DNA from 2 places in the Krasilnikovia sp. MM14-A1259 genome. Region 2 is predicted to be linked to the other one. Evidence: riboswitches for the same ligand, from Rfam matches in the RefSeq annotation. Region 2 holds a riboswitch; the other holds the start of a gene.

Region 1 (4,473 bases), 160 kb from region 2:
GCGAGAACGGGAGCCGGGTGTTGAGCGACAGGTTGACCTGTCGCTCAGGACGACAGCCGGCATGCACATCCGATCAGCCGTCGAGGAGTAGTCCGAGACCGTGCTGGTTGGCGTGACGGATTAGTTGACCGAGCGCGGCGAGTCCACCAAGCGAAGCTGAGTTGCCGAAGAGCTCCCGGGCAGCAGCATTCGGGTCGGGACTCTCGGCTATCCGGTTGCCCAGGGCCGTGTGGAACCATCCGTACCAGGTACCGACGACGAGCGTCTCGGACGGATCGAGTCGGTCCCGGAAGCACAGGTGTTCCAGAACCATGTACGGCGTGACGTTCACCGTTCTGCCATCGAGGTCGAATGGGACCGGCGCCGACCCGACCGGGCTCGGTTCTGCTCCCAGCTGGCGGACGAGCTGCTCCATCCGGCGTCCGTCCCAGCCCATCCGCACCAGCGTCCGGACGAATCCGTCGGCGGGCGGCGTGAACATCGCGGCGTTCTCCAGCAGAGCCTCCCGCAGGACTGTCAAGGCCAAGTCATCGACCGGGTAGTCCAGCCTCGCGTGACAACCTGGCGCGGCCTGCCGATTACTCACCGGACAGGCCAGGCACAACTGCCACAGATGCTGCATCTGAACGCTGGCCTGCTCCGTCTGAGCGCGGTGGACCGTGCGGTCCTCGACCCCTTGCTGGCCGAGAACCCTGAACGTCAGCGAGGGAACGCCGTGTTGATCCATGAGACCACCCATGCGCACGAGTTGCTGCATCTCGGTGATCCATGAGGGTGTTCCTCCTGGCCGAAAGGTGCACTCGTACTGCAGGTATGCCTCAAGTCCCATGATCAAGATCATACCGATGGCGGTCGACGGCCATAACCAGCTCACCTCGGCGACGGCCTCGTGACTAACGCTGGGGTACCAACTCGTCGACGATGTACACCGCCGCGTTGGTGATGTCGAGCTGCCGGCACACCACCTTCACGCCGTTGACGCGGAAGCCGCCGGAGTCGGTGGTAACGATGGCCTGGGTGCCGGCCATGGTCGTATGCGCGCCGCGCAGTTGGCCCGGCTCCAGGCGTTCCGCAATGGCAGCCTGCTTGAGCATCGTGGCTAGTTGCTCCGGGTGGTCCCACAACAGCGGGATACGCCGGAACGGGAAAGCCGCGAGAAACTGGTCGGACGTCGCGAACAGGGTCAGCGCGGGCATGCCATCGAGCGTGCGCAGCCCGGCCCGGTCGAGTCCGTCCGACATCCCGGACAGGCCCGGATTTGCGGCTACTGCAGCTGTCAACGGCTTGCCTGCCATGGCTGCCACGTTCGGTGAGGCGCAGGCGTCAGCAGGCTGCGAGCCTGATGGCAGCGGCTGCCCGGTCACGACTCCACCCTGCCCGTACGTGCAGCTGGACAGAGAGACGCCCAGGAGCGCCGCGAGGAGGGCAGGCTTCACCGCCTCATCATCGCCCCGTTCTCGTACGGAGATGGGCGGTTCGCCCAGTCGCCATCCGGTGACCGCACGTGACGCCTGCGGGAAGGGATGCACCGTACCCTTCCAGCGCCGATCGCATCGCATGACATGGAGGCGGCCTTGTCGGTTGCCTAGAGCATGGAGTTGCCCTCGCTGGTGGTGCCGGTACGCGAGGGGTGGATCCGGTGCAGGGCCAGGTACTCGGGGATGTCCGCCAGGCCCGGTCCGCCCGCGTTGAGCCAGGCTTGCAGGGTACGCAGGGCGTGCGCGTCGAGGCGCGCGAGCCAGACGGGACGGCCGCCTGCGCGGCGTCCGTCGGGTGAGGGCCGAACGACGATGATGTTGGCGTATTCGCAGGGGCCGAGGCAGTCGCTGGTGCTCAGCCGGACCGTGTCGGGGTTGTCCGCGGCGATCTGGTGCAGGGCGCGGAGTTCGCCGTCGTGGTCGAGGCCGGGATGCTTGGCGGGGTTTCCGCAGCAGCAGCCGCGGCAGGCGATCAGCCCGGCCACGGTGTGCGTCGCCGGCTGCTTCGCATCGACGGTGTGTGGGCTGGTCATCGGCGCACTGGGCCCGAGACGACCCCGCGGGGTGTGGCAGACCGGCGCGGCGCGGGCGGGCAGGTGCCGGGACCGTCGGTGGGTCGTGGCAGGGCAGAACGCGGCATGGCGGCGAACTCCTTTTCCCCATCGCTCGTGGGGGTAGACATTCGGCGCCGCGGCCGGTCTCCTGGCTCCCAGATCATCGCGGGTTTCTTCAGCCTTCCCAGACCGGACGGTCCAGTGGCGACAGCGAAGGAGCCCACTTCCTGGTCACAGTGGCGAGGACCACGCCGGAATCGCACCGGCTTCCCGAACACCGCGGCAGGGGAACTGTATCGACCGGGTCCGGGGCAGGCCGCACAGCCCCCACCAACGGACACAACATGTTGTCCTTGCTGGGCTATCACTTCCCAGCGGTAGATACAAGATCGGTCGCCGTGCGGTCGGTCTGTGGTGGTATTCCGACTGCGGGAGACAGTCGGCCTGGACGTGCTGGTGCACGGCGAGCCGGAATGCAACGACATGGTGTTCATCGCGGCCACCGCGGTGGTGATGCTGATCCTGCGGTCGTTCGGGGACCTGGCCGCCAACAAGCCCAACCACCAAACCACCGAAACCCCGGCGCCGCTCACCGACGGCACCGGCCGGATCGTGTTCCCCGGTTTCCCCGCCGACCTGCTGTTCAACCTCCGCCTGCACTCGATCGGCGCCCAGTTTGGTCCGGTGGGCCACGATCGGCCTGGTCTTCGCCCCGATGGCCGAGCGGCTCCTGGCCGGGTCGCGCACCCAGCGGGCCGACACGGGCGAACCAGTGACGGTCAGCGGCTGAGTATCGCCTGCCACTGCTGACGCCGGACCGGCTCCGGCGTCGGCACGCAGTCGCCACATGTGCGCACGGCATGGCCCGGCGCGGCGCGGCGTCGGCGATCATCCCAGCGGCGCCGCCCAGCGCCGAGGACACGTTGCCCTACAGCACCTGCGGTGACCGGGCGAACCGGCCGCGGAACACCCCGACGATCGGCTCGACCAGCCCTCGCGTTGCCGTCCAGGAAGCGGCTGTCGCCGGTGCGCCGGCGCTGTGGGACGGTTCGAGAGGACCCGGCGGAAGAGGGGTCCTCGCTGACATGCTGCGCCGCCACGGACCGGATTCACCGAACGCTGCGGCCGGCATGCCTCCCCGACGCCTGCGTCGGACCCGCGCCGCAGCCTGAGCGGCCGTCAGGCGCGACCGATCGGTCGGCCGAGGTCGGTGAGCAGGCGGGGAACGTCCGCGACGCCGTCCAGGAGGTGGGTCGGACCGGCTGCGGCCAGGGTTTGTGCGGGGACCTCGCCGGTGCGTACGGCGACGACGAGGGCGGCTCCCGCGTTCCGGCCGGCCTGCACATCCCGCACGGTGTCGCCAGCGACGAGCACCCGGCGTACGTCTTCGACGCCGGTCACCTCCATCGCGTGGAAGATCATGAAAGGGGCCGGCCGGCCGACGGTCACGTCGTCGATGCAGACGACCGCGTCCAGGATACGCGCGGTCCAGCCGATCGATGCGAGCAGCGAGTCGGTCGTCCCGCGGTCGAAGCCGGTGGAGAGTGCAACCTTGACGCCGGCGGCCCGCAGCTGTGCGATCACCTCCGGCACGCCGGGGAACGGGACCGGCGGCCGTACCCGGTACGCGCCGGCCAGCCGCGTACGGAAGTCGGCGAACGCCCGGTCCACCACCACGTCGCTCGGGCCCGTGCCTGAGTCGGTGAGCAGGGCCTGGATCGCCGTGCGCTTGCTCGCGCCCATCCAGACCTCGATCTGAGCGGGGGTGGGATCGCCTCCGGCCGCGCGGACGGTGTCGGCCAGTACGCGGTACACCGTGCCACCTTCGTCGACGGTGGTCCCGGCGATGTCGAACACGGCGAGCTCGATCATGGGACGGCCCTTTCCGGCTGGGGGCGTACGGAGGTGTGCCAGGTGCGGCCGAACAGTGGCCGCCCGGCGGGAGCGTTGTCGATGGTGAAGGTCACCCGGTCGGGGCGGTACCGGTCGTCGGAGTACTCGAAAGCCTCGCCGCCACTGGTATAGGCGACGCGGACTTCGCGGAGCAGGGGTGCGCCCACGGCGACGCCGAGCAGCTCATGGTCATGCTCGTCGGCCCGCACCGCGTCGATCGTGTGGCGCGCCACCCCGATCTGCAGGCCCTTGCTGATCAGATGTTCGTAGATGGATCCGCTGTCCGGATCGTGCTCGAACAGCAGCGAGCCCCAGGCGCGCACGAACGTGGTGCGTTCGATCATGACCGGCTCGCCGCGTAGCGTGCGCTGGCGCAGGAGCTGCACGACCGGCTCGCCGACCTCGATGTCGAGCTGCTCCGCGATGTCCCGGGTGGTGCGCCGCCGCGCAATCTCGACGGTGTGCTGGCCCGGCGGCAGGCCGAGCATGTGGGCCCAGCGGGAGAAAGACATGAAGGAGTCGAACGGTTGCGCAAGCTCGCGGCGCAG
Region 2 (4,473 bases):
TGTTCTCCAGGTGCTCAAGCGGCACCAGGTCGGCGGCGAGGGAGGCGGCGAGGCGGCGGGCCAGGCCCAGGCGTACCGGACCGGACTCGCAGTCCACCACCACGGTCGCGACCCCGGCCAGGGCCGCGGCGGCGGTCACCGGATCGGGCCCGCTGGTGGCCCGGCCGTCGGTGACCACGACCAGCAGGGGACGTCGCCGCGGGTCGCGGCGACGCTCGGTCGCGATGGTCGCCGCCGCGGCACGCAGGCCCGCCGCGAGTGGGGTACGCCCGCCGGTACGCAGCGACGCGAGCCGCAGCACCCCCACCTCGTGGCTGGAGGTCGGCGGCAGCACCTGCTCCGCGGCCGAACCCCGGAAGGTGATCATGCCGATCCGGTCCCGCCGCTGGTAGGCGTCGCGCAGCAACGACAGCACCGCGGTCTTGACCACGGTCATCCGGCGGCGGGCGGCCATCGAGCCGGAAGCGTCCACAACGAACAGTACGAGGTTCGCCTCCCGGCCGACGTGGACCGCCTCGCGCAGATCCCGCGGCTGCACGGCGAACCCGTCGCGGCGGGCAGCGTGGTCCGCTGCCGGGTGGTGCTGGTCAGGCCGGTTCGCCGGCTCTGCCAGGCCGCCGGGTCGGCGCGGGACCGCCTGGTACGCGGCGTCCCGGTGCAGGGCGGCCCGGTGCAGGGCGGCGCGCAGCGTCGCGGGCAGGTGCGGGGCACCGGCGAGGCGGCCGTGCGGCACCCGGGAGCCGACGACGCGCCCCCGCCGGGCGTACGCCGGGGAACGACGGCCCGCGTGACCGCCCTCCCCGCGCGCGGCGATCCGCAGCGTGCGCGGCCGGAACGCCGCACCGGCCTGCGCAGTCCCGGACGCACCGGGGCGGCGTGCCGCGGCGTCCTGCGCCGCGGGGGGCGGCTCCTCGGGCGAGGCCGCAGGGGCGGGGTCCCCGCCGCCCGATTGCACGGACGACGAGGCGTCCCCGGGCCTCGGGCCGTCCCCCGGAGGCGGGCCGCCTTTGGGCGGCGGGCCGTCTGTCGGAGGCGGGCCGCCTGTCGGAGGGGGACCGTCTGTCGGAGGCGGGCCGCCTGTCGGAGGCGGGCCGGCGCCGTCGGGCGGGGTGGGTGGCTCGTCATCACCCCCGGCCTGGGACAGGGCGTCGTCGAGCCGCTGCTCGTCCGTACCGGGCGGGTCGAGCGGGTCGCGCCGGCGCCGGTGCGGCAGGGCCAGCCGGGCCGCGTCCTTGACGTCGGCCACGGTCACCCGGTCCCGTCCGTGCCAGGCGGCCAGAGCCACCGCACACCGGGCCACCACGATGTCGGCGCGCATGCCGTCGACGCCGTACGCGAGGCACACGCGGGCGATCCGGTCCAGTTCGGCGTCGGGTAGCACCACGCCGGGCAGCGCGGCGCGAGCCGCGGCGATGCGGTCCGCGAGTGCCCGCTCGGCGTCCGCGAACCGGGCCGCGAACCCTCCCGGGTCGGCCTCGTACGCGAGCCGCCGCCGCACCACCTCGGCGCGCTGCCCGGCGTCGCGGGGCGCCGCGACCGTGACCACCAGCCCGAACCGGTCGACGAGCTGGGGGCGGGGTTCGCCCTCCTCGGGGTTCATGGTGCCGACCAGCAGGAAGCGGGCCGCGTGCTTGACCGACACGCCGTCGCGTTCCACGTGTGCCCGGCCCATCGCGGCCGCGTCCAGCAGCAGGTCCACGAGGTGGTCCGGGAGCAGGTTGACCTCGTCGACGTACAGGGCGCCGCGGTGGGCGGCGGCCAGCAGCCCCGGCTCGTACGCCTTGACCCCGTCGGCGAGGGCGCGCTGGATGTCCAGCGTCCCGACGACCCGGTCCTCGGTGGCGCCGACGGGCAGCTCCACCAGGGTGGCGGGCCGGTGCCCGTGCGGGGCCTGCGCCTCGTGCGGGCCGTCCGGGCAGTCGGGGTCGGGTCCGGCCGGGTCGCACGCGAAACGGCACCCGCGCACGACGTCGACCTCGGGCAGCAGCGCGGCCAGCGCGCGGACCACGGTCGACTTGGCGGTGCCCTTCTCGCCGCGGACCAGGACGCCGCCCACGGCCGGGGACACCGCGGTGAGCAGCAGGGCGAGCCGCAGGTCGTCGAGGCCGACGACGGCGGAGAACGGGTACGCAGGCAGCACGCGGCATTTCCCTTCCGCGGGTGTCCACGCCCGCGCATCCTCAAGGTACGAGCGGCCGGAGTCTCCTGGCTCCCGGATCGGCGCTGTCCGCGGCCTTCCGGCCGTCTCCAGCCGTGGCGTCGTCGCGGGTCACTCCCCGGTCACAGTGGCGGGACCGCCCCGGTTTCGCACCGGGTTCCTCCGCTACCGCTCGTCGGCCATGCTTTCCTACCACGGCGCCCGGCGTCAACGTGACGTGACGCTCCACGCCGCACCTCAGGGCCGGTCCAGTTCGGAGAGCAGGTCCGTCACGGCGAATGCGGCGCGTTCGACGAGGGGCCGTCGGCGGCGGTAGAGCGCGGCGGCGTCCGGGTCGGGCCGGGTGGGTTCTGCGGTGCCGACGAGTTCGGCCGCCCGGTCCAGGTCGGGCAATGCGCCGAGGGCGTACCAGCCGAGCAGGCAGGCGCCGAGCGCGGTGCCGCCGGCGGTGTCGGCGACCGCGACCGGCAGGTCCAGGGTGGCGGCGAGCACGCTCGCCCACACCGGGGAGGCGAGGGCGCCGCCGGTGGCCCGTACCTCGGTGATCGTGACGCCCTCGTCGGTGCAGGTGTCCCGGACCAGGGCGAGCTGCTGGCAGACTCCTTCGACCGCCGCGCGGACGAGGTGGCCGCGGCCGTGCTCGCGGCGCAGTCCCAGGTACGCCCCGCGCAGCCCGGACCTCCACCACGGCGCCCGCTCCCCCAGCAGGTACGGCAGGCAGATCAGGCCGTCGCTGCCCGCCGGTACGCCGCCCGCCTCCGCCAGCAGCGCAGCGTCACGAAGATCGGCGTCGGTGGGCATCTGCTCCCCGGGCCGGCCCGTGAGCGCCTGCCCGGCCCAGCGCACCACCGATCCGGCGTTGTTGACGGCGCCGCCGATGACCCAGCGGTCCTCGGTGAGCGCGTAGCAGAACAGCCGGCCCGCCCGGTCCACCGCGGGCGCACGCACGGCCGTACGGATCGCGCCGCTGGTGCCCAGCGACACCGCCGCGGCCCCGGGGGCGGTGGCGCCCGCGCCGAGGTTGGCCAGCGGCCCGTCGGCGGCGCCGACGATCAGCGGGGTGGCCGGTGGCAGCCCGGCGGCGGCCGCGACGTCGGGGCGCAGCGTGAGCCGGTGGGTGGTGGCTACGACCTCGGCCAGTTGCCCGGCGCGCACCCCGGCGATCTCGAGTGCCGTGGGGTCCCAGCGGCGCCGGTGGATGTCGTAGAGCCCGGTGCCTGAGGCGATCGAGAGGTCGACGAGCGCGGGCCCGCCGGCGAGGACGCCCAGGACGGTCTCCTTCGCGCCGCCCCAGCGTGGGGTGTCGTGCAGCGTCGCCGGCTGCGTGTCGCGCCACCAGGCCAGCTTGGCGAGCGGCGACATCGGATGCACCGGCGTGCCGGTGCGGGCCTGCAACTCCCGGGCGTGTCCCGCCGCGGCGATCGCGTCGCATTGCGCGGCGGCACGGCCGTCGGCCCAGGTGATCAGCGGGCCGAGGGGACGGCCGCCGGCGTCCATTGCGACGAGCCCGTGCAGGAACGCGCTGAGGCTGACCGCGACGACCCGGTCGCCGCGGTCGCGGGCCTGGCGGGCCACGTCGGTCAGGGCGCGTACGGCGGCGGCGCCGAGCGCACCCGGGTCCAGTTCGGCACGGCCCGGGGCGGGTACGGACAGCGGATAGTGGACGCCGGCGCGGGCCCGCACCTCGCCGCCGGGGCCGGCCGTGACGGCCTTGGTGGCGGTGGTGCCGGTGTCGATGCCGAGGACCACATCCATGGGTACGGTCAGTGCCGCAGGCGTTGCGCGTACGCGGCCCGCAGGTCGTCCCAGCCGTACGCGAGCGCGTCGCGGCCGCGGATGACGCCGACCGGGGTGCCGTCGAGCAGCCGCGCGAGGACGGCGATGCACAGGTGCCAGCCCGCGGCGACCATGGCGTCCATCTCCGGCTGGGCCAGGGTGTGCCGCAGGGTGAGCCGGGTGCCGGCGCCGTCCGGGTCGAGTTCCCAGCGCAGCCGGTCCGCGCCCCACGTGTACTCCAGCACGCGCGGAGCCTCGGCGCGCACCACGGTGGCGGGCTGGTCCGCCCGGGTGTCCCCGTCGATCATGGTGAGTGTGGTGTCGCCGGGCTCGGCGAGGTCGCGGGCGGCGGCGAACGGCGCCCACTGGTCGATCTCGGCGGGGTCGGTCAGGGCGCGCCACACCCGGTCGGGCGGGTGCTTCAGGTCACGGATGAACACGAGCGTCCAGGTGTCGCCGTCGGGCACGACGGTCGCGTCGGCGGGCGGACCCGCGTCGAAGTCGGTCGTACGCATCACTCCTCCTCGCGATCGAGATGG

The links. A riboswitch is a leader RNA that binds a small molecule or an ion and turns the genes downstream of it on or off. The one in region 2 is predicted to bind cobalamin.
Region 1: another riboswitch for cobalamin. It lies ahead of ACMCNK_RS08885 ((2Fe-2S) ferredoxin domain-containing protein); the one in region 2 lies ahead of ACMCNK_RS08160 (VWA domain-containing protein).

What each region holds. Positions count from the first base shown of each region.
Region 1 is NZ_BAAGAJ010000002.1:2,052,775-2,057,247, forward strand. It holds gene ACMCNK_RS08875 (hypothetical protein) at 74-757, opposite strand; gene ACMCNK_RS08880 (fasciclin domain-containing protein) at 894-1,364, opposite strand; gene ACMCNK_RS08885 ((2Fe-2S) ferredoxin domain-containing protein) at 1,586-2,011, opposite strand; cobalamin riboswitch at 2,153-2,329, opposite strand; gene ACMCNK_RS08890 (hypothetical protein) at 2,483-2,842, shown strand; gene ACMCNK_RS08895 (phosphonatase-like hydrolase) at 3,212-3,904, opposite strand; gene ACMCNK_RS08900 (GntR family transcriptional regulator) at 3,901-4,473, opposite strand, start outside.
Region 2 is NZ_BAAGAJ010000002.1:1,888,688-1,893,160, forward strand. It holds gene ACMCNK_RS08160 (VWA domain-containing protein) at 1-2,140, opposite strand, end outside; cobalamin riboswitch at 2,199-2,321, opposite strand; gene ACMCNK_RS08165 (gluconokinase) at 2,396-3,913, opposite strand; gene ACMCNK_RS08170 (SRPBCC family protein) at 3,922-4,449, opposite strand; gene ACMCNK_RS08175 (ArsR/SmtB family transcription factor) at 4,449-4,473, opposite strand, start outside.